DNA from 2 places in the Halopseudomonas pelagia genome. Region 1 is predicted to be linked to the other one. Evidence: riboswitches for the same ligand, from Rfam matches in the RefSeq annotation. Region 1 holds a riboswitch; the other holds the start of a gene.

The links. Region 1 has a riboswitch for thiamine pyrophosphate ahead of EAO82_RS12805 (sodium:solute symporter). Riboswitches for the same ligand answer to the same signal wherever they lie in the genome.
Region 2: it holds a riboswitch for thiamine pyrophosphate, as region 1 does, so the genes downstream of both, thiC (phosphomethylpyrimidine synthase ThiC) here and EAO82_RS12805 (sodium:solute symporter) in region 1, are expected to answer to the same signal.

The regions. Positions count from the first base shown of each region.
Region 1 covers NZ_CP033116.1:2,727,899-2,739,433, reverse strand. The annotation lists gene EAO82_RS12845 (twin-arginine translocation signal domain-containing protein) at 1-85, opposite strand, end outside; gene EAO82_RS12840 (GMC oxidoreductase) at 96-1,553, opposite strand; gene wrbA (NAD(P)H:quinone oxidoreductase) at 1,671-2,270, opposite strand; gene EAO82_RS12830 (hypothetical protein) at 2,765-2,929, shown strand; partial or broken gene EAO82_RS21010 (TolC family protein) at 2,878-3,151, shown strand; gene EAO82_RS12825 (redoxin domain-containing protein) at 3,188-3,724, shown strand; gene EAO82_RS12820 (DsbA family protein) at 3,742-4,272, shown strand; gene EAO82_RS12815 (CmcJ/NvfI family oxidoreductase) at 4,292-5,107, opposite strand; gene EAO82_RS12810 (flavin-containing monooxygenase) at 5,583-7,091, shown strand; TPP riboswitch at 7,183-7,297, shown strand; gene EAO82_RS12805 (sodium:solute symporter) at 7,287-8,675, shown strand; gene EAO82_RS12800 (D-hexose-6-phosphate mutarotase) at 8,641-9,543, opposite strand; gene EAO82_RS12795 (dodecin) at 9,806-10,027, opposite strand; gene EAO82_RS12790 (imelysin family protein) at 10,182-11,535, shown strand, end outside.
Region 2 covers NZ_CP033116.1:3,786,517-3,798,051, forward strand. The annotation lists gene parE (DNA topoisomerase IV subunit B) at 1-267, opposite strand, end outside; gene cpdA (3',5'-cyclic-AMP phosphodiesterase) at 445-1,239, opposite strand; gene EAO82_RS17480 (DUF1249 domain-containing protein) at 1,368-1,823, opposite strand; gene EAO82_RS17485 (NUDIX domain-containing protein) at 1,820-2,437, opposite strand; gene thiC (phosphomethylpyrimidine synthase ThiC) at 2,528-4,411, opposite strand; TPP riboswitch at 4,486-4,589, opposite strand; gene EAO82_RS17495 (TolC family outer membrane protein) at 4,796-6,250, shown strand; gene waaA (lipid IV(A) 3-deoxy-D-manno-octulosonic acid transferase) at 6,372-7,631, opposite strand; gene EAO82_RS17505 (FAD-dependent oxidoreductase) at 7,757-8,932, shown strand; gene EAO82_RS17510 (aldo/keto reductase) at 8,929-9,729, shown strand; gene EAO82_RS17515 (metal ABC transporter ATPase) at 9,746-10,621, shown strand; gene hldE (bifunctional D-glycero-beta-D-manno-heptose-7-phosphate kinase/D-glycero-beta-D-manno-heptose 1-phosphate adenylyltransferase HldE) at 10,659-11,535, opposite strand, start outside.

The sequences.
Region 1 (11,535 bases):
AGATCATGGCTGCGCTGCCTGCCGCAGCAAGCGTGATTACACCTGCAGTCGCAGCGGTAAAACCAAGAAACTGGCGTCGATTCATTTGCCGCTCCTTAACCGTATAGGCGGTCGGCCGCACGTATGGATAGCGCCGCGGCGGTCAGGCTGGGGTTAGCCGGTGAGCAACTGGGATAGGTAGCTGTGCCCACGATGACCAGGTTGCGCATTCTGTGGTGGAGCATGTTTGCATCGATCACCGACCCGTCTTCGCCGTGACCCATTCTCAGGGTGCCTTGCACGTGGGACTCGGTCAGACGCCAGCCCCTGAACTGGATAGACTCGACGGGCAGGGGGCTTAGCAGCTTCTCCAACTGATCCAGGCCATGCTGTAGGCCGATCTTGCCGTACTCGGACTCGCCTTGATAATCGACAATGGCCTGGCCGTTTTCCGGGTCGATAGAGATACGGTTCTTTCGGTCAGGAAGATCTTCAGCGGTCAGCATCATCGGCAGAATCTGATTCCAGCGATCCTTGTCCATTCGCAAACCGTGCGGCCAGCGATTCTCAAAGTACACCAGACAGCCGGACCGCTCGCGGCGGAAATCACCGTCATACAGAGCGTAGTTCAACCCGGTAGTAATGGTGCTGCCGTCAAAGTTGCCCAGCCCGTCAAGGAACACCTCAACGTTAGCACCCAGCTGTTCGTGCAGGCCCATACCCGTGTCGCCGTCATTGATATCGGAGCGCAGCAATATGGCAGGGCTCTGAATGGCATTGGCGCCCAGCACAAATTGATCACCGCCGACGCGATACTCCTTGCCCTCTGACATCAGGGTCAGGCCAGTAATTGTCGAGCCCTGGTATTCAAACGTCTTGACCTCCGCATTCAGGCAAACATCTACTTTGGGGTGACTGAACAGTTCGGCGAATCCGTTCTGAGCGGTGAATTTGGCGTTGACTGGGCATAGATTGCAGGTGGCGTTTGCACAACATACGCTTCGTTGCCCGTTGGCGACCCTCGCACGGCCTGTAGGCATGATGAAATGCTGGTCAGGCATGGCCGCTTTCATCAGTACATCAATGGAAGAGCCTTTGTGCGGAGGTTGTGGAAACGGCTGACTGCGGGGAAGAACACGTGCCATGTCCGGATCGCCGGAGATGCACATAATGCTTTCGGCCTTGCAATAGTAGGGCTCCAGCTCTTCATAGCTGAGTGGCCAGTCGAAACCGACGCCGTATAAAGATTGAGTTTTGAAGTCGTTGGGGTGAAAACGTGGCGTCTGCGAGAACCAGCAATTAAGTCCGCCACCCATGGCAATGGTCGTGTTCCAGGGCTTTTTGCTGGCACCGAGGCTGGCGAAGGTAGTCTCAGGCGCAACCAGCGAGCTGGCCTTGTGTTCTATTTGCCAGGCCCAGGGATGAAAATCGCCCCATTCAATAATGAGCACGCGCCCGGAAACATGTTTAAGCGCTTCTTCGAGGAAAAAGCACGAACCAAATCCTGAGCCAATCACTATTAGCTCATATTGGCTGTCGCGCAGGCTCCCAGCCATTACACGATTAAACTTCATCAGATCCCTCTGGTGTAAATTTTTATAAATACTAGCCCCGTTCGCCATGCATTCATAGAGGCCAGAAACGAGAAAAGACGCCGGAGCGCCTTTTCGTATTCGGTTAAAACGAAGGGGTTAGCCTTTCGATTTAACCGCAACCTTTGCAACATGTTCGCCCTGAAAACGAGCAATAGCCAGCTCACGCTCATCAGGCTGACGCGAACCATCGCCACCGGCCAAAGTGGTTGCGCCATAGGGCGTGCCACCGCTGACCTGGGAGATGTCGAACAGCTCGGGCGTGCCGTAGCCGATAGGTACGATGGTCATGCCGTGGTGGGCCAGGGTTGTCCATGTGGAAGTGATAGTCATTTCCTGGCCGCCACCGGTGCCGGTTGATGCGAAAACACTGGCGACCTTGCCGAACAACGCGCCTTTCGCCCACAAGCCGCCAGTCTGATCGAGGAAATTGCGCATCTGGCCTGACATGTTGCCGAAGCGTGTAGGCACACCGAAGATAATGGCATCGTAATCAGTCAGTTCTGCGGGCGTAGCGACGGGTGCATCCTGATCAACCTTGCCGCCAGCGGCCTTGAACGCTTCTGCATTCATGGTTTCAGGTACGCGCTTGATGGAAACCTCGACACCGTCTACCTTCGCAGCGCCTTCGGCAACAGCCTTGGCCATGGTTTCGATGTGGCCATACATGGAGTGATAGAGGACAAGTACCTTAGCCATAGTTGGAGCTCCTTAACGTGAAGATGAAAAATCGGTTTAACCGAATTGGTAGTTCATAATGCATCAGATTTACCTAGCTAAAAAATCAAAATACCGCGCATATCAATCGTTTAATTCGATACGTGGGTGCTCCAGCTATTGGTAAGCCATATTGAAGGTTAGCAGCTCCCTGTTCGCTACCAATATTACTTCGTATAATCTATATTATGTTAAATTAAAGGTTATGTCATAGATATTCATAAGCTGCCTAAGCCACCGATTCGACGACCCCATTTCTGACCTCCACTCTCTCAAAGGGCGATATGCTTTATGTCCATGGCGAGTCATTGAATGAGGTGGCTGCCAATGATTTAATTGCTGCTGGCGACTGGTATCCGTCGCTGAGAGCTTCTGAAACTCTACCCCATGGATATCAATCAGGGTTCTCAGCATGCCTATGTCAGCATCAATGACCTAGAACATGACCCCCGACTTGCCAGTTAAGGAGGGTCATCGTGACCAAATCAGCCGATCAAGAACACGCGTCACCCTCCTCCTCGTTCCCTGCTTACGTATTCGTGGGTCCGGCTATGGCTTATGCGCTTGAAAAATATGCATCAAGAACTGCGAAAATGCGTTCAGCGATTACTGCAAGCGCCAACAACGACTATAATCAATAGTGCGTCAGAGCAAATCCAGCCTTTCGCTGCCAACCTGGCCTCAATCCAATACCGCGAAGGCACCGCGGACCTCCTCGTGCATCTTGATGCGGACGTGAACGTCTTGCAACCGAGGACAATTAGGCTCAGGGTGAGATCGAGGTGTATCGAGGCTTCGTCGCCATCTATAAATCACTTGGCGGTGGATGGAGTTATCCCCCCGGGCAAGTCGTATCCCGCTGAGCAGACCCCAACCGCCCATCTATCGGGGTTCATGCAATGCACACTTCAGAATTGGATGATGCAAAGGAAAAGAATGACGACCTAGTTCAGGGGCCGCTGTCAGCCGGCACTGTTGCGCCCGACTTCACTCTGTACGCAACCCCTGATCAACAGCTGTCGCTGCGCGAGTTAAAGGGAAATCCCGCGATACTTGCGTTTTATCCCGCTGACTGGACCTCGGTTTGTGGAGACCAACTGACCTTGTACAACCAGTTGCTACCCACATTCAGAGAGTACGGTGCGACGCTACTGGGTATCTCAGTTGACAGCGCCTGGTGTCATCAGGCATTTGCCAAAGATCGGAATTTTCACTTCAGCCTGCTGGCCGATTTCGAGCCCAAAGGGGCTGTGGCACGACAATATGGAGCGTACGAGCCCCACCTGGGAGTTTGTAAGCGGGCGCTGTTCGTGATTGACAAGGAGGGAGTGATCGCCTGGAGCTACATTTCGCCAATGGCAATCAACCCTGGGGCGGACGGCATTCTGGATGCGCTGGATGCTCTGGCGAATTCATCACAAAGCACGCCAACCTAAAATTAACAGGTGATCCCATGGCCACTCTCAAAGTCCCGGTAAGTGCCAGCGACCATCGCCAGGGAAGTGCGCATGCCAAGGTCACACTGGTGGAATTTGGCGACTATGAATGTCCCTATTGCGGCTTAGCGTATTGGGTCGTCAAAAAGCTACAACAGCATTTTCGCGATGATCTGCTATTCGTATTCCGTAACTTTCCACTGACCACTGCTCACCCACATGCGATGGCTGCAGCGGTCACCGCTGAGTATGCCGGGAGTCGAGGATTCTTCTGGGAGGCTCACGACGAATTGTATGAAAACCAGGATCGATTGGGTCCGCCGCTGTTTCGGGCCATCGCTTTAAAACACGGCCTCTCCGACGAAGAACTCTATCTTGCCATGCAAGACGGTACCTACGTACCCAAAATAAAATCCGATTTTAATGGCGGCGTACGCAGCGGCGTGAATGGCACCCCAGCGTTTTACATAGACGGGCTTCGCTATGACGGGGCTCCAGAGTTCACCGAGATGAGCCAGATGATTGAGCTTTCGTTAGTGCGTGGGTGAAATCGCTAGGCAGCGACACCTAATCAAAGAAGGCCAGGGTGCGAACTTCGATACTCTCGCGCGGCGGGGCTCCCGGCGGCGTATTGGGGTCTTTGAAGGCGGTATGGGGCGTGAAGCGGGCACGCCCGTCGTGACGTGAGTCATACCCTTTGATCAGCAAGACTTCGTCACGGCGCATGTCCGGAAAATAGTACCAGCGCTGTTGCGGATTGTAGGCCAGGTGGTAGATCTCACCGATACGATCCGGATAGACCAAGTCGGTGGCCAGAAGGTCATCGGAGTCGAGCGTCGAGGCGTCCAGCACGGCCAGCGGTGAGCGCTTGACGGGCCCGCTCATCGGGCGCCATAGGTTAATCTGGGCCACCGACACCAATGCGGCGGCCTGATCCTGGCCCAGCACGTCGCGAATACGCTCAGGCCCCGAGCGGTCGGTGTAGTCATTATGCACACGGCTGGCTGGGCCGCGAACATCCCGCCGCTCGGCGTCGCTGCGCCTGGTGTGGTCGAAGATGACGACCCGGCTCGCGCCCGTCAACTCTTTGATCAAGGCCTTGACCTCGTCATAGTAGACGCTTTCCACTGAGGTATCGTCGTAGAGATCGTCGACCACCGTATCCCGCCGATGGAGTTCAAACCCCTGCTTGTCCAGAGAAAAGCTGTCTGCCAACGGACGACCGTTGTGTATCGTGACCTCGCGCTTCTCCTGCTCAGCAAAGTAGTGCGGTTCACTGTTACCGGTCAGAGCCTCGGTATGCACATAGGGCTTCACATCGTGCTTGACCAGGTAGGTTAGTGTCGTGATGACGCTAGCGGGCGTATCAGTTGTGTGCTTCAAGTAGCCTCTCCCGGTCTGCTGACCGCTTCCGCCGTGGTGTCACCGTGGCGGAGCTGTAACTTGTATGTAGACACCTTCCCGCTCAATCCTATGCCTTCGAATGGACACTATCAAATGTTCCGAAGTGCATGGCACCCGACCGGTAGGAGAGGACCATTCTAACCTCGGCACCGACGACCAGTTAGACCATGACTGGCGTATCGCACTTCAGGTTTGCGCTGATCATGAGCATCCGATATCCCGGCCTGCCCTTTACAATCGTTTGCCTGCCATAACAGGTTCGGACCTTAGATCAAACTTCACGCACCTGGGCCTTGGGCGTCGTGATCGGCGCGCCGCGGGTTGCCAAACCCTCTCTTGATTTTACAGGTTGGCAGATATTGATCGTAAATTGGCAGCATATGCTAGTCGTTTACGCACTCAGAACAGGCAGTCTATGCTGAGTGCGTCACCTTGCCCTGATGAGAACAATAAAATGCCTGCAGAACACCTGGATGTGATTGTTATTGGTGCCGGCCTTTCCGGCATCGGCATGGCTTGCCATATGTCGCGAATGTGCCCTGAGTACAGTGTCGCGATTCTTGAACGGCGTCAGGCCATTGGTGGGACTTGGGATCTGTTCCGCTACCCGGGTGTGCGCTCGGACTCCGACATGTTCAGCTTCGGTTATCAATTCCGACCCTGGAACGATCTGCAGGTATTGGCTGACGGCGAATCCATTCGGCGGTATATCAGCGACACTGCCGCCGAATACAAGATCAACGAGAAGATCCGCTTCGGGCTGGATATCACCCAGGCCAATTGGTCCAGCACAGAGAAACTCTGGACGCTAACTGCGACACAGCTCAGTTCCGGTGAGACGCTGCAGTTCACCTGCCGATTTCTGATCAGCTGTACCGGTTACTACAACTATCACCAGGGCTATTTGCCGGAGTTCCCTGGCGCTGAACGCTTTGGAGGCCAATGTATTCACCCGCAAGCCTGGCCTGAAGACCTGGACTATCGGGGCAAGAAGGTGGTGATCATTGGTAGTGGTGCGACTGCCATTACGCTAGTACCTGCTATGGCCGCGACGGCTGCGCATGTGACCATGGTGCAACGATCGCCCTCCTACATTTTTTCCGTCCCGTCCCGTGACGCGATTGCCGGTTTCTTGAAAAAGGTGTTGCCCGATAGCTGGGTGTATCACTTCACCCGCCAACGCAACATCCGTATCCAGCGCTGGATGTACCGCGCGGCCAAGCGTTGGCCGAACGGAACACGGAATTTTTTGCTCAAACAGGTGCGTAAACAGCTGAACAACCCGGATGACATGCGTCACTTTATCCCGGAGTACATGCCCTGGGATCAACGCCTCTGTGCGGTCCCGGACGCTGATTTGTTCCAAGCTATCAATGCTGGCAAGGTGTCGGTGGAAACCGATCAAATAGAAACATTTACCGAGCATGGTTTGCTACTGCGCTCGGGAAAGGAAATAGAGGCAGACATCATCGTGACCGCTACCGGTCTGCAAGTGCAGGTGCTGGGTGGCATGCAGCTGACGCTGGATGGAAAGCCGTTCGCCATTCACGAGCAAATGACCTACAAAGCGGTAATGATGCAGAACCTGCCGAATATGGGCTGGATTATGGGCTACACCAATGCCTCCTGGACACTCAAGGCAGACATTGCAGCCCAGTATCTATGTCGTGTGCTCAAGCATATGGATCAGCATCATTATCAGGTAGTAGTACCCCTAGGCGGCGAGGAAAGTGCGCTGCCCTCCTCCATCATGGGCGCTCTGGAAGCCGGATATGTGCAACGCGCCAATGCGGTGCTACCGCGTCAAGGCAAAGGGCTGCCTTGGCGCGTGCTCAATGATTATTTGCAAGACTCGGAAATGCTGATGAAGGAGAGCCTGGACGACGGCATACTGGCATTCGATCCGCCTGAGGCTTCGGTCAAGCCCGTGTTGGCCAGGAAAGACGCCTCGGAAGCGGCCTGATCCCTCTCTCCGGTTACCCGACTGAAACCCAACCATAGGCACGCTCGGGTTTTTTTGGCACTATTCAGCCTCAACGCTAAACAAACACATCACACGTCGCCAGGGGAGTCCCTTACCGGACTGAGAATCGCCGCAATCATTTGCGGAGTAAACCCTGGAACCTGATCCGGATAATACCGGCGGAGGAAGCGCGACATGCTTTACCTGACACTGGCCGTGCTGGCGGCTGCTCTGTTGCTGTTCGCCTGGCTTGGGCTACGTGAACGCCAATCTGCTTCCGGTCTCGATGATTACTGCACGGCCCGCAACAGCCAAGGCGCGCAGGCGCTGGGACTGTCTTTTCTGGCTTCGGGCATGGGCGGCTGGATTCTGTTTGCGCCGCCGGAAATCGGTGCATTTGCCGGCCCGGTAGCTCTCGCCGGTTACGCTTTGGGCGCTGCCCTGCCCTTCATGGTATTTGCCTGGTGTGGGCCAGCGATCCGCCGCCATCTGCCAGAAGGCCGCAGTATCGGTGAGTTTGCTCAGGCCTGTTACGGGACCGCCGTACGCCGATGGGTGGCGCTGATTTCGCTGTTATATATGCTTTGTTTTCTGATTGCCGAGCTAACCGCGATTGGCGCTATTACATCCATGCTGTCTGATGTTAACGGCAACCTGGTCATCGTCGCCGTGGCGGTGACCACGCTCCTCTATACCGCATGGGGCGGCTTGCGAGCCAGTTTGGTAACGGATCGCTGGCAAGCATGGTTGCTGATACTGCTGTTGATCGCGGTAGGCTGGGTAGCGCTGCAACGGCTACCTGACGTGGCGAGCATTGGCCAATCAATGCCTTCCATTCCGCTGGGCAGTTCCTTGTCCATCACCTTGACTCTTATTATTGCGGTGACCGCCGCCAATCTGTTTCACCAGGGCTATTGGCAACGCATTTGGGCTGCGCGCGACGGCCAGGCCCTCGGGCGCGGGGCAATGTTGGGCGGTGTAATCACTATTGTGGTGGTGGCCGTGGTTGGCGCCCTGGGAATTGCTGCGGCGATGAGCGGCACTGAACTGGGAAGTCCACCTATACCCTTTTTCGCCCTGCTCGCTGACGCTCCCGCATGGTTAACCATTCCAGCACTGGTGCTGGCGATGACCCTGGTCGCGTCGTCGGTGGATACGCTGCAGAACGCGCTCGCGTCCCTGGCCGTGACTGAAAGCCGCGGGCTGTCCCTCGCTGCGGCACGCTGGATAACCTGTCTGTTGATGATTCCGGTGATCGCGGTCGCATTGCAAGGCATCTCGGTGCTGCGTCTGTTTCTCATTGCTGACCTGCTCTGCGCGACCGCTGTCGTACCGGTCTTGCTCGGTTTGTGGTCACGCATGAGCACCGGTGCTGCCATCGCTGGTTCGCTGGCAGGGATCCTTGGCGCAATTCTGCCAGGTTGGTGGGTGACGGGAAGTCTTGCTGGCGGTGTGATGGCAGCTTCATTTCCCGGCAGTATTCCGACCCTGGCGCCCTTTGCCGGCGCCTTGGCAGCCTCCACCTTGGTCTGCCTGTTGGTGGCTGCGGTCAAACCGCGGAATTATCTGCCGCGTCCCGTGTAATTCTGCTGCTCAGCCTGTGTGTTTCGCCAGGTTCGAGGATTCGCGCATCCGGCCCGGCATTTGCTGCTTCAATGCACAGCATGTGCTGGTAGTCGTCGCTGGCGAAGTGGCTCAGCCTGAGTGATTTTTCAATCCAAGGGTTCCATACCACCACGGAATCACTTCCCTCGCGCTGGACTGAGATTACCTGTTTATTGGCATCAATCAGGCGCACTTCACCAGAGTGGTTGAAATAGATGCGATCTGTTTCTGCGGTGAAGCGCACAGGCCCTTGCTGAATCTGCAGGTGCCCCGTCAGTTGGTCAAGATAGGTGCAACTCTCCAGGCCTTGGACCATTACCTGATCAATACCCGACACAGGCAAGTAGCTATGCAAGGCCTGGCTCAGCGCTTGAGGCTCTTCTCCCATATTGCGGGTAATCAGCGTCACCATCAGGTCGGAGCCCAGAACAAACTCGACGTCCAACTGCCACTTCTCACCCGGCAATGCCTGTGCAATCAAAGAGTTCGCCAGGCTCATGCGCACGCTCACCTGATCAGCATTGCTTGATACCGCAGTCAACTGCCACGGGCTGATGCGCGCTATACCATGTGCCGGCCCTGCCCTGGTGTTGCTGAACCAGGGCCAACACAGGGGAATTCCGCCACGTATCGTCTTGCCGGGGAGCTCTGGTTCATCGGAGCTTATCCACAACAAGGGCCCCTGTCCTGAGGGCTGACAGTGGGTGATATGCGCACCCTCCATGGCGATTCTGGCGCTGACCGCGGGGTGGTCAATCTGCAGAAAATCTCGGCCATGTTGATTTTGAATCAAGCGAATGCCTGCCGGTAACTGGACCGGCTGCTGCGCGGATGTCTGGGATTGCATGTTTATACGCCCCGCCTTCTATTCAACTGGAGAATGGGGAAACCTGATGCAAAGCCGGCTGACCCCATTTGCCATAGGATAGCAGGCCCTTGAGGCTGGAATTGCTTGACTGGAATTGCTTGAATAGGTTCTAGCGCTTTACATACTTTATTAGAGGGGAGTGATCAGAAGTTCAAGCCTGGAAAATCAAGTTTTCTACTATGAGGAGGTATGCACAAAGGTAACGTGGAGGCCACGCCGGCCTCCCGTCCGGATGTCACTATCAGTTAGAGCCGGTCTCTATACGGAAACCAACTTTGATGACCACCTGATAATGTGCAACCTTGCCATCAACGACGTGGCCACGCGTCTCGACAACTTCAAACCATTCAACGTTCTTGACGGTTTTGGCGCACTCGGCAATAGCATTGCTGATAGCATCTTCAATGCTTGTAGTAGAGGATCCTGCCAACTCGACTTTCTTGTACACATGTTGATCTGACATGTCTTTCTCCTTTTGTGAACGTTATCCGTAAGGCAAAGGATGGGGCGCTAAGTTCCGCATGTGCAGGACGTTGCAATATCCCGACACAAGCCTATAATCGTGAACGCAAATCACTATCATTATAATCTTTCACGGTAATCAGGAGTTCATCTACATGGTCGTTCACTTCCCTCTCAAGGCATTGACCCTTGCGCTATCCGCTGCTGTATTGCTGACTGCTTGTGACAACAACGAAGAGGCGCAAACCAAGGCACCTGCCGAGCAGTCGGCCGGTGAGGCAGTGGTCGACGCAGTAGAGAATGACAATGCAAACCAGGCAGGCGCTGACAATGGCGTAGACGGTACGGCAGTCGCCAAGCATTACGCGGATCTTGCGTATGCCACCTATCAGGACGCTACGAAAACGGCAGAGGCTCTGAATGAGGCGACCGATGCACTGATCAGTGAGCCTACCGAGGCTAACCTGACCGCAGCCAAGCAGGCTTGGCTGGATGCACGCGTTGCGTATCAGCAATCCGAGGTGTTTCGCTTCGGTAACGCAGTTGTCGACGACTGGGAAGGTCAACTCAACGCCTGGCCGCTGGACGAAGGCATGATCGATTACGTGGCTGCCGATGACTATCAGCACGAGATGGGTAACGAAGGTGCCAATGCCAACATTATTGCCAATACCAGCATCAATGTCGGTGGCGAAACGCTGGATGTGTCCGAGCTGACGCCAAAGCTGCTGGCCGACCTGAATGAAGCGGGTGGCTCCGAAGCCAACGTTGCAACCGGTTATCACGCTGTCGAATTTCTGCTCTGGGGCCAGGACATGAACGGCTACTCTGCCGGTAGCGGCGAGCGCCCAGTGACTGATTTCGCCAAGAACGATGATTGCACCAATGGCAACTGCGAGCGTCGTGCCGAGTATCTGGATGCGGCAACCGACTTGCTAGTGACCGACCTGCAATGGATGGCCGAGCAGTGGGCCGAGGATAAGTCTGATAATTATCGTGCTGAGCTGTTGGCCATGCCCAGTGAAGAAGTTCTGCAGAAGATGCTGTTCGGCATGGGTTCCCTGTCACTGGGTGAGTTGGCCGGCGAGCGCATGAAGGTAGCGCTGGAAGCCAACTCCTATGAAGACGAGCATGACTGCTTCAGTGACAATACCCATAACTCGCACTTCTATAACGCCAAGGGCATCCAGAATGTTTACCTGGGTGAGTATCAGCCCGCTGACGGCGCTGCCATTACCGGCCCTTCCCTTTCGGATCTGGTTGCCCAGAGCAATCCCGAGCTGGACCAGCAACTGCGCACTGAACTGGAGAGCACCATGGAAGCAGTTCAGGCGATGAAAGATGCGGCCGAAGCCGAGGAAAATCCAATGGCGTTCGATATGATGATCGCCCCGGATAACCAGGAAGGCCATGACATCATCAATGCAGCGATCAGCAGCTTGGTTGCACAAACTGGCTCTATCGAGAAAGTGGCGGGCGAGCTGGGTATCGCGTCGCTCGAGCCTGATG
Region 2 (11,535 bases), 1.1 Mb from region 1:
TTCAACCCCGGATACGCCCTCTTCGGCATGCATGTCGACCGGCATACCCCGGCCGTCGTCGGAGACCTCCAACGCATTGTCCTGATGCAAAATGACCGAAATGCAGCGTGCATGCCCGGCCAGCGCCTCATCGACGCTGTTGTCGATAACTTCCTGCGCCAGGTGATTGGGGCGCGTAGTGTCGGTGTACATGCCCGGGCGGCGGCGCACCGGATCCAGACCACTGAGGACTTCCAGTGCATCGGCGTTATAAGTCGATTGGGACATAAGCTGTCTGGTTTTCCTTGATTCCGGGGGTGCAGGGGTATGTCGGTCCTAGCTTACAGCAGCGGTCAGCGTGGAGGCGCTTGAATGTTGGCTGGCGGCACCGACCGACTGTGCTGACCGACTGCGCTGAATAGTATCTGCCTTGCCCCGGCCGTGCCAATGCCCATGCGCAGCAGATCAGTACCCGGTCGCACCGGGGTCAGGCAGGAAACGGCCCTCGGCAAGCCGAGATACAGCGGTTTCAACCTGCCCATCATCGAACAAACGCAACCAGCGGTAGCCCGGCGCCCGTTCATCGGTAGCAAAATTTTCACTGTGCGCGGCGAACTGGACGCAGGTTGAGGGCGAAGCCAGCATTCGCACATGGCCAAGTTGTTGGTCGAAGTGCTGATGAATATGCCCCCAGAGCACCAGCCTGATCCTTGCATCAACCTCCAGCCTGTTAAGTAGCTCAGGTGCATTCAGCAAGCCCAGCGGATCCATCCAGCCGCAGCCAATGGGCACTGGATGATGATGCAGACACACCATGACAAACCGCTCACCCGCCCCTGCCAAAGCCCGATCAAGGACAGCCAGTTCCGCCGCGGCCAGATGGCCCGCCACCGCGCCGGGGATGTTGGAATTCAACAACACGATGCGCCAATTCCCCAGGTCAACCCACTCGCAACTGAAACCCGATGCCTCGCCCAGCTGCTGCATCAGCTCGGCGTTGTCGTGATTGCCGGCGATCCAATGGCATGGAGCCGGCAAGCGCTGCATGGCATGCGAAAATCGCTGATAGGCTGCCGCGCTGCCATCCTGAGCGATATCACCCGTGGCCAGTACCAGATCCATGCTCGGCACCTCGTCCAGCACCAGGTCAATCACTGCCTGCAAGCTGGCGTGTGTATCCAGCCCCAGCAAGTCGGCATCGGGATCGGCATAAAGATGGCTGTCTGTCAGTTGCACGACGCAGACGTGATCTGCTTGCATTGTTAGCGGTGACGCCATCGATCGCCTGCTCCTGGCCACTTTGTTCAAGATCTATAATCGCAACTGGATTGCAGAGAATCCAGCGACTGCATCACAGCTGACGCACGCCAATATCGTGCTCGGCTATTTCAGCGCTGGATAATAACAGGATGAGCACTCTGACCATACCGCTGGCAATAGCCCAGCCACTCGCCAAGAAACTGATTGAGCTGAAACTTTTCGTCCGGCTGGAGCATCTGCTCATTGGGGTAGGGGTACACGCCGCGAAAACGCCGGCGATTATACGCGGCGACCACTTCTGCCATGCCGGCGTCATGGTACAGGCGTACTTCCATGCTCGGTGGGGACATCCACTCATGTTCACGCTGATGAATCAGCTGCAGGGTTGAGGTGTAGCGACAACGCTCCAACACCCTCATTTGCAAGACCTGCTGCTGGCCATCCTGGGCCTCGACATGCAAACGATGCTCACTGTGATCGTGCATACCCGGCATCAACTTCAACAATCGCCAATAATTGGTTTCACAGACGGTTTGCAGACCGATCAGATCAACTCGATAGCGCGGCTTGCGTTGGGCGATCATGACTGCGCCCCGGCTTGAGCCTGCAAGCGCTCGGCATTCATCGTCAGCCACTGCAGCGCAATAATGCTGGCCGCATTATCGATCAAACCCTGCTGCATGGCGTCGATCGCATCAAGCCGCGACCAGCAGCTGACGCGAATATCCTCGCCTTCTTCCAACAGCCCATGTATTCCTCCGGCCCCTCGGCTATCAACCAGCGCACAATACAGATGCACTTGTTCGTCACTGCCGCCAGGGGAAGGGAAGTAGCGTGTAATGGGTAACAGCTCCCGCAGCGTCAAACCCGCCTCTTCCTGCGCTTCTCGATGAGCCACCTCCTCAGGCGACTCATCCTTGTCAATCAGCCCGGCTACCAATTCCAGCAACCAGGGCCGGTCACTTTTCTCCAGCGCGCCAATGCGTATCTGTTCAATCAACACGACCTGATCTTCCCAAGGATCATAAGGCAGAACGCAGACCGCATCCGGGCGGACAAATAACTCGCGCCGCAGCTCTGGCCCCCAACCGCCGTTGAACAACCGATGACGCAACGTCAGCACATCAAGCCGGTAAAAGCCCTTGAATCCAGGCTCCCGGCGGATGATTTCAACGTCGTTACGGGAAAAAATGCTCAAATCGTGCTGCCCTCACAGATGGCCGAGTTTGCTTACTGGAATTGAATACAGCTATTAAACTCGCACACCTGCCAGGGCCACGGCAAGACTTCAGACCTTTTGATACAACTGCGAGCCGGATGAGCGGAATTCCCTGGACTTGGCCTGCATACCCTCCTCGACCGCAACGTCCACTGCGTCAATACGTTGTGCCGCCGCGTAATCACGGACTTCCTGGGTAATCTTCATCGAGCAGAACTTGGGCCCGCACATGGAACAGAAGTGCGCGACCTTGGCCGAATCCTTCGGCAGGGTCTCATCATGAAAGGAGCGCGCGGTGTCCGGGTCCAGCCCGAGATTGAATTGGTCCTCCCAGCGAAACTCGAAGCGCGCCTTGCTCAGCGCATTATCACGGATCTGCGCGCCAGGATGCCCCTTTGCCAGATCGGCGGCATGGGCAGCAATCTTGTAGGTAATGATGCCGGTCTTGACGTCATCCCGATTGGGCAGCCCCAGATGCTCCTTGGGCGTGACGTAACAAAGCATCGCGCAGCCGAACCAGCCGATCATTGCCGCACCGATACCCGAGGTGATGTGATCATAGCCCGGCGCAATATCCGTAGTCAGCGGCCCTAGCGTATAGAACGGCGCTTCATCGCAGCACTCCAGCTGCTTGTCCATGTTCTCCTTGATCAGTTGCATGGGCACATGCCCAGGTCCCTCGATCATGCATTGCACATCGTGCTTCCAGGCCAACTTGGTCAACTCGCCTAAGGTTTCGAGTTCGCCAAACTGCGCTTCGTCGTTGGCATCAGCAATAGAACCTGGACGCAGACCGTCGCCTAGCGAGAAGGACACGTCGTAAGCCTTCATGATTTCGCAGATATCTTCAAAATGCGTGTAAAGAAAGTTTTCCTGATGATGCGCCAGGCACCATTTCGCCATGATCGAGCCGCCCCGCGAAACAATGCCGGTCACCCGCTTGGCGGTCATCGGCACATAGCGCAGCAACACCCCCGCGTGAATGGTGAAGTAGTCCACGCCCTGCTCGGCCTGCTCAATCAAGGTGTCGCGGAAGATTTCCCAGCTCAGGTTCTCGGCCACGCCATCGACCTTTTCCAGCGCCTGATAGATCGGCACCGTGCCGATTGGCACCGGCGAGTTGCGAATGATCCATTCCCGTGTTTCATGAATATTCTTGCCGGTGGACAGGTCCATCACCGTGTCCGAGCCCCAGCGAATACCCCAGGTCATCTTCTCCACCTCTTCCTCAATGGAAGAACCCAGTGCGGAGTTCCCGATATTGCCGTTGATCTTCACCAGGAAATTGCGACCGATGATCATCGGCTCCAGCTCCGGGTGGTTGATATTGGCCGGAATGATCGCCCGACCCCGGGCGACTTCATCGCGCACGAACTCAGCGGTAATCTGCTTGGGAATACTGGCACCGAAGCTATGACCGGCATGCTGCATTTTGGTCAGTCCGGCATCGCGTGCTGCCTGCAGCTGCATATTCTCGCGAATCGCGATGAACTCCATCTCAGGCGTAATAATGCCCTGGCGAGCGTAATGCATCTGGCTGACATTGCGCCCGGCCAGCGCACGGCGCGGATTGCGCACGTGCGCGAAGCGCATATGATCAAGCGCCGGATCTGCCAGACGCGCGCTGCCGAATTCAGAGGTCAGGCCCGGGAGCTTTTCCGTATCGCCACGCTCATCGGTCCAGGCACCGCGTACGTCCGGCAAACCCGCTCGCAGATCAATCCGGGCCTGGGGGTCGGAATAGGCGCCGGAGGTATCGTAAACCAGCACCGGGGCGTTCTGTTCGCCGCCCATATCGGTCGGCGTATCCGCCAGACTTATCTCACGCATGGGTACACGAATGTCAGGCCGGGAACCTGTCACATAGATTTTGCGTGAGCCGGGAAAAGGCTGGGTGGCGGCGCTGTCAGCGCCGGAGGAAGCAATTGCTCTATCGGGTAAACGGCTGTTCATGAATGTTGCTCCACTGCGGGTAAGTTCGCAGGGAACCGAAACGGCATACCACACTGACCACGAGCTGGACTTCAGCGAGTGCTTATCTCGATTCCTACGCCGGTACTAACCGGTTCAGGTTCAACGGGTATTATCTCAGCCTCTGGCAACAACGCCGCGGGCACCCCGTCAAGATGAGCAGTCAGCTTAATGCTCCACAAGCCGCGTCGCAAGTATGTTCCAGACATCTCGCGACGCCTCTGCAACCGGGCCCCAAGGTTCTGGCAACGCGGCGACAGCCAGATGAAACACTTTGTTCCCCTGCTGACCCCAAGCATTGCTTGACCGCCAGCTTGCTTGTCCTTAGCCTTGGCTGATTATTCCATTCATGCGAAGGATTACTGCATGCTGCGCCCCCTGTTTGTCGCCGTTTTACTGGCCGGCTTGTCCAGCCACGCCATGGCCAAGACCGATCTTCTCACCGTCTACCAGGAAGCACTGGCCAACAGCGCTGACCTGGCCGCCGCCGAAGCCGATGCGCTCGCCCGTCAGGAAGTACTGCCCCAGACTCGCGCACTGCTGCTGCCCAATATCGGTCTGGGTGCTGGCGTGGCACGTGAAGAGATCGACGTGGATGGCGCCGGAAACGACACCTACACCACTGACTACTACCAGGCCAGCCTGACCCAGCCACTCTTTCGCGCCGACCGCTGGTTCAATTATCAGGCAGCCAAATCGCTGAGCAAGCAGGCGCAACTGGAGTTTTCCGCGACCCAGCAAGCGCTGATCCTGGAAGTGGCCGAAGCCTATTTCAACGTACTGCGAGCGTCTGACAATCTGGCAACTGCCCGGGCCGAAGAAGATGCCTTCGAACGCCAACTGGATCAGGCGCGTGAGCGCTTTGACGTAGGTCTTTCAGCACGCACCGATGTTCTGGAAGCGTTGGCCGGTTATGACAGCGCGCGTGCGGCCCGGCTGACGGCAAAAACCAATCTGGACGTCAGTTACCAGGCGCTGACCCGCCTGACCGATAGCGACTATCAAGAGCTGATGGGCATGAGTCATGATTTGCCGATTCTGCCGCCGATGCCGAGCAATCTGCAGCAATGGGTGGATACTGCTGCAGCCCAGAACCTGAACCTGCAAGCTACGCGTTACGCTATCACCAGTGCGTCGGATACGCTGCGCAGCAGCCGTTCAGCCTACGCCCCTTCTGTTGATGCCTTTGTGCGCTACAACAACAGTGGTGGTGGCGCCGAATTTGGCAACCAGGGAGCCGGGGTTGGCGTTGGACAACAGGGCAATGGCGACACCGAACTCACCAGCTTTGGCGTCGAGCTGACCATGCCGCTCTACACTGGTGGTGCCACCAGTTCAGGTGTTCGCGAATCAGGTTATCGGCTAACTCAGGCCGAGCGAAATAGTGAAGCGCAGCTGCGGCGGGTGGTCGAAAGCACTCGCAACCTGTACCGCACCGTCACATCGAGCGTGGAAGAAGTTGAAGCCCGCCGCCAAGCGATCATCTCCAGCAAGGCCGCCTTGGACGCCACCCAGACCGGCTACGAAGTAGGCACCCGGAATGTCGTCGATGTGCTGGAAGCGCAGCGCAACTTGTTCCGCGCGGTACGTGATTACAATACCGTGCGCTATAACTACATCATCGACAACCTAAGCCTCAAGCAGGCGGCCGGCACGCTGAGCCCGGAAGATCTGGTTGACTTGTCACGCTGGCTGAACCCGGATTACGACCCGGACCGCGACTTCATACCGCCCTTTACTGAAGAGGAAGCGCAACGCATGTCCCTGGGTCGCCAATCAGCCCCGGGGCAGGAAGAAACACGCATGCGCAGCTCATTCTAAGCAATTTAGTTTAACGATTGCGCCACCCAAAACACCGGGCATGCCCGGTGTTTTTTTATCTGCAGTTTGATGTTTCTGGCATGAAGGGTTCCGGCATGAAAGGCTCCAGCATGGTCAGCGTTCATTTGAGCTGCTGCGCAATGCCGTGCAGCAGACGTTCAAGCGCACCCTGATTGTTCTGCACCACCGTTTGCCCGGCAGTACCAGCGCGACGCGCTTCGACTGGTTGCTCCAACCATTTGACTACCGCAGCAGCCAGGGTTTTGGCGTCGCGCACCTGACGCAGCGCGCCGGCACCCTCAAGCAGCTCACTGATCTCGGCGAAATTATAGCGGTGCGGGCCCGAGATGATCGGCAATCCCAGCGCAGCCGGTTCAAGATAATTATGCCCTCCATTGGCTACCAGAGAGCCGCCAACAAAAGCGACATCGGCACAGCTGTAGAGCATCATCAACTCGCCCATGCTGTCGCCTAGAAATACCTGATCGGTGTGCGCAGCAATCGCTCCTGAGCTACGGCGCACCACAGGCATGCCCGCCGCTTCGACCAATTCAGCCGCGCTGTTGAAACGCTCTGGATGCCGCGGCACCAAGATCAACAAGGCCTCTGGCACAGAGACCAGCACCTGTTTATGTGCCGCCAGCACCTGTTCATCTTCGCCGGCATGGGTGCTGGCTGCGATCCAGACCGGTCGTTCGCCCCAGCTGCTGCGTAACTGCACTGCCTGCTCGCGAGCAAGGGGGTCAGGCTGCAGATCAAACTTGATGCTGCCGGTGATGAGCATCGAATCTTCTTTGACCCCCAGGCGCTTGAAACGCAGCGCCTCGGCCTGCGTCTGTACTGCCACCCAGTCGAGTGCTGCAAACATCGGCTCGACCAGCCAACTGATGCGCCGGTAGCCCCTCGCCGAGCGCTCCGAGAGCCGAGCATTGGCCAGCACCATGGGCACACCTGCCGCTTTGGCTTCATGCACCAGGTTTGGCCAGAGTTCGGTTTCCATGATAATACCGATACGCGGCTGCAAGCGGCTGACAAAGCGCCGCTGCAAGCCAGGCAGGTCATAAGGCAGATAGGCGTGCCCGACCTTGTCATCAAACAGTTTGCGGATTTGCTCCGAACCTGTGGGTGTCATGCAGCTGATGGTGATCGGCAACTCCGGGTAGCGCTGCATCAACTGCCGCACCAGCGGTGCCGAAGCGATCGCCTCGCCCACCGATACGGCGTGAATCCAGATGCCACCTGGGCGCAGGTCACCGCCGAAAGCAAATCGTTCATGCCAACGCCGTGCATAGGCTGGCGCCTTGCGGGCACGATACAACAGACGCAACAACACCAGCGGCATGCACAGGATAAAGATGAGGCTGTAGAGCGTACGTGACATGAGAGTTCCTCGGGAAACGATCAACAACAGGACACCCCCTTTGGGTGCGACTCATAGTAGCAGATGTGACCGCGAGCACCGGCAGTGTCTATACTAGGGCTCTTTCTGCAAAAGCATCGGAGCTTATGAGCACAACTCTGGAAACCGATATCTGTATCCTCGGCGGCGGTATCGCCGGCCTGTGGCTCAATGCCCGCCTGCGCGGCATGGGCTACAGTACCCTGTTGGTCGAGCGCGGCGCGTTGGGTGGCGGCCAAAGTGGCAAGTCGCAGGGCATCATTCACGGCGGCACCAAGTATGCGCTGCACGGCAAACTGACTCAGGCAGCGGAAGCGATTTCCGCTATGCCCGGCCGCTGGCGTGCTTGTCTGCAAGGCGAAGGCGAGTTGGACCTGCGCGGCGCCCGCCTGTTATCCGAGCATCATTATCTCTGGTCGCCGGGCAGCCTGATCAGCAATCTCGCCGGCTTTTTCGCCAGCAAGGCGCTGCGTGGTCGGGTGGACGCGGTTAAGGGCAAGGACTTGCCTGAAGTCTTCGCCAACCCGGCTTTCAAGGGCAAGGTCTACCGCCTGGCCGAACTGGTTATGGATGTGCCAGATGTCGTCAGACGTCTCAGCGAGCTGGCGGGCGACAGTCTGATAGCGGACAGCGCTCCGCATGTCGAGCGCCGCGAAGACGGCAGTATCGAATGCATTCGCCTCAATGGCAGGAGAATCAAAGCGCAGCGTTACATACTCACTGCGGGCGAAGGAAACGAAGGGTTGTTACAGGATTGGGGCGTTAGCCAACCGGCCATGCAGCGCCGCCCGTTGCAGATGGTGCTGGTCAAGGGCGCCAACCTGCCTCCCTTGTATGCGCACTGCCTGGGTAGCAGCCCAAAACCGCGCATGACCATCACTACTCACCCCTGCGCCGACGGCCAGTGGTGCTGGTACCTGGGCGGCGAATTGGCCGAACAGGGCGTCAACCTTACCCCGGACGCTCTCGTGGCGCGCGCGCGCCGGGAGCTGAGCGAGTTGCTGCCCTGGGTCGACCTGCAGCACTGTCAGTGGACAACGCTGCCCGTAAATCGCGCAGAGCCGGCGCAAAGCGGCGCAGCCCGGCCGGATACCGCGTATCTGCAGGCGGTGCAGAACGTGCTGGTCACCTGGCCGACAAAACTGGCTTTGGCTCCAGACCTGAGTGACCAGGCCATCGCTGTGCTTCAGCAGCAAGGCATCCAACCCACCTTTGATGATGACTACAGTGCGCTACCCAGACCCTCAATCGCACTGCCGGTATGGGATATCTGCTTCCCATGAATAGCCTTCACGCCCATCACCGGCCGCTCGGCAGCAGCGGTCTCACGGTGTCACCGCTGGGCCTGGGCACGGTCAAATTCGGGCGCAATACCGGGGTGAAATATCCACAGCAGTTCGAGTTGCCGGACGATCGGCAAGCGCTCGAGCTGCTCGCACTGGCGCATGACCTGGGCATCAACCTGATCGACACCGCACCCGCCTACGGCACCAGTGAGGAGCGGCTCGGCACGCTACTGGCCGGTCAGCGGCAAAACTGGGTCATCTGCAGCAAGGTGGGCGAGGAATTCGAGCAGGGCCAGTCGCATTTCAATTTCAGCGCCGCACATACCCGTCTCTCGGTAGAGCGCTCACTGCGCAGACTCAATACGGATTATCTTGATCTGGTGCTGGTGCATTCGGATGGTAACGACCTGCAAGTACTCAATGGCGAAGCCTACCCTGCGCTGGAGCAGCTCAAACGTGAAGGCCTGATTCGCGCCTTCGGCTTCTCCGGCAAGACGGTAGAGGGCGGTATTGCCGCGTTGGAAGCAGGCGATTGTGCAATGGTGACGTACAACCTGGCGGAACAGGGCGAGCGTTCGGTGCTGGACTTCGCCCTGTCACACAACAAGGGCATTCTGATTAAAAAAGCCCTTGCCAGCGGGCACCTTTGCCTTCAGGGTGAGGACCCGGCGAAAAAGAGCCTGGAGCTGGTCTTCGCCCATCCTGCGGTGGCCTCCGCCATTATCGGCACTATCAACCCCCGGCATCTCCAACAGAATGTCATCAGCGCCCTCAAGGTGCTGGATAGCTTATAAAACAAGAGGGAAGTGCATGTCGCGCATCATTGCCCGAGTCAATCCGGTCATTTTCAAAACCCAGGCCATTCACGTAAAGGCCAGCCCTGAGGTCCTGTGCTACACACCGGTGGGCAACCCCTTGGGATTCGCAGAGATGCAGGACCTGCGCCAGCCCGTTTCAGTCGACGACCCCGAGTCCTTCGAGCTGACTGTCGCCAATATGGGTGTGTCGGTAGACTTGAGCCTGACCTGGCAAGAGCGCGATTTTCGCGTGCTGATCCGCCAGGACCGCACTGAGCAGGAAGACAACGTACTCAAGTTGATTTCCGGTTACGTACCAGCGCACGAGCTGCGTGTGCCGCTGTTGACGGTCATGACTGAAATTGCCGAGGAGTTATTACTGGAGAGCAATCGAGGATGGCTTCAGGGCCGCTATATGGAAACCTGGCTGCCCACGCCCTACTCTGCCAGCCTGCCATTGAGCAAACGACACTCCTACCAATTGACCTCGCATCATGCTGCAGCGCATCCAGTCCTGTGCCGGGAGCTGCATTTGATCGAGCGCCCTCGCGCCTATGTGCACCTGCCCACCAACTCTCTGCAACTGGTGTATTCCATGCAGCTGCAGCTGCCGGACAACTGCCCGGGATTGACCATGCTGCATGCCGACGAGCATATGGATACCGAGAAAAATCAGTTGCTGGTTGAGATGAACTATCAGCGCCCGGAAATCTTCCTGGCAGAGATGCGCGATGGTGCGGCGACCGGCAAACTGTTCAGCCTGGAACAGGGTGAGCTGGTGCCACGCAGGCCAAAGAACATCTGGCTGAGCGAAGCGCTGGCACCGCAAACGGGTTGGGTAATTGAAGAGCCACGCAGCAAATGGCCCGAAGGGCTTACCCGCCTCTAGAGAGGCGGTAACCCCCAACTGATTGAGCAAGGCAGCCTCAACGCTGGCGAATTTTCTCGACGATGGCTGTGGTAGAACAGCTTTCCACGAAGTTCAGCACTTTCACTTCGCCACCGTAGGCCTGCACAATGGGCGCGCCTACGACCTGGTCCACGCTGTAATCACCGCCCTTGACCAATACATCCGGCTTGACTTCAGCCAAGAGCTTCTCCGGCGTATCTTCAGCAAAACTGATGACCCAGTCCACCGCGCCAAGTCCGGCGAGCACCGCCATGCGCCGCTCCACGCTGTTGATCGGACGCCCAGGGCCTTTCAAGCGACTTACCGAGGCATCATCGTTGATCGCCACAATCAGCCTATCACCCAGACTGCGCGCTTCTTCCAGATAACCTACATGCCCGGCGTGGATGATATCGAAACAACCGTTAGTGAACACAATGCGCTCACCGTGCGCACGCGCATCCTCGACCGCCTGCAATAACTGCTCCATCCCCAACACACCTCGCTCGCTGCCCTGCTCGCGCTGAACTGCCCGGCGCAGCTCCGGCGCACTGACCGCAGCGGTCCCCAACTTGCCGATCACGATGCCCGCCGCCAGCGTAGACAAGCCGACAGCATGAGGCAGGCTCTCGCCCGCGGCCAGCGCAGTAGCCAGCGTGGAAATCACCGTGTCGCCCGCGCCGGTAACATCAAACACCTCGCGCGCGCGCGCAGGCAGATGCATTGCCGCTTCACCCCGCCGCAGCAACGTCATGCCCTGTTCGCTGCGCGTAACCAGCATCGCCTCAAGGTCCAGCTCCTCAATCAGCGCCATGCCCTTGTCAACCAACATCTGTTCGCTGGAACAATGCCCGACTACCGCTTCGAATTCCGACAGGTTGGGCGTAATCAGCGTCGCACCGCGATAAATACTG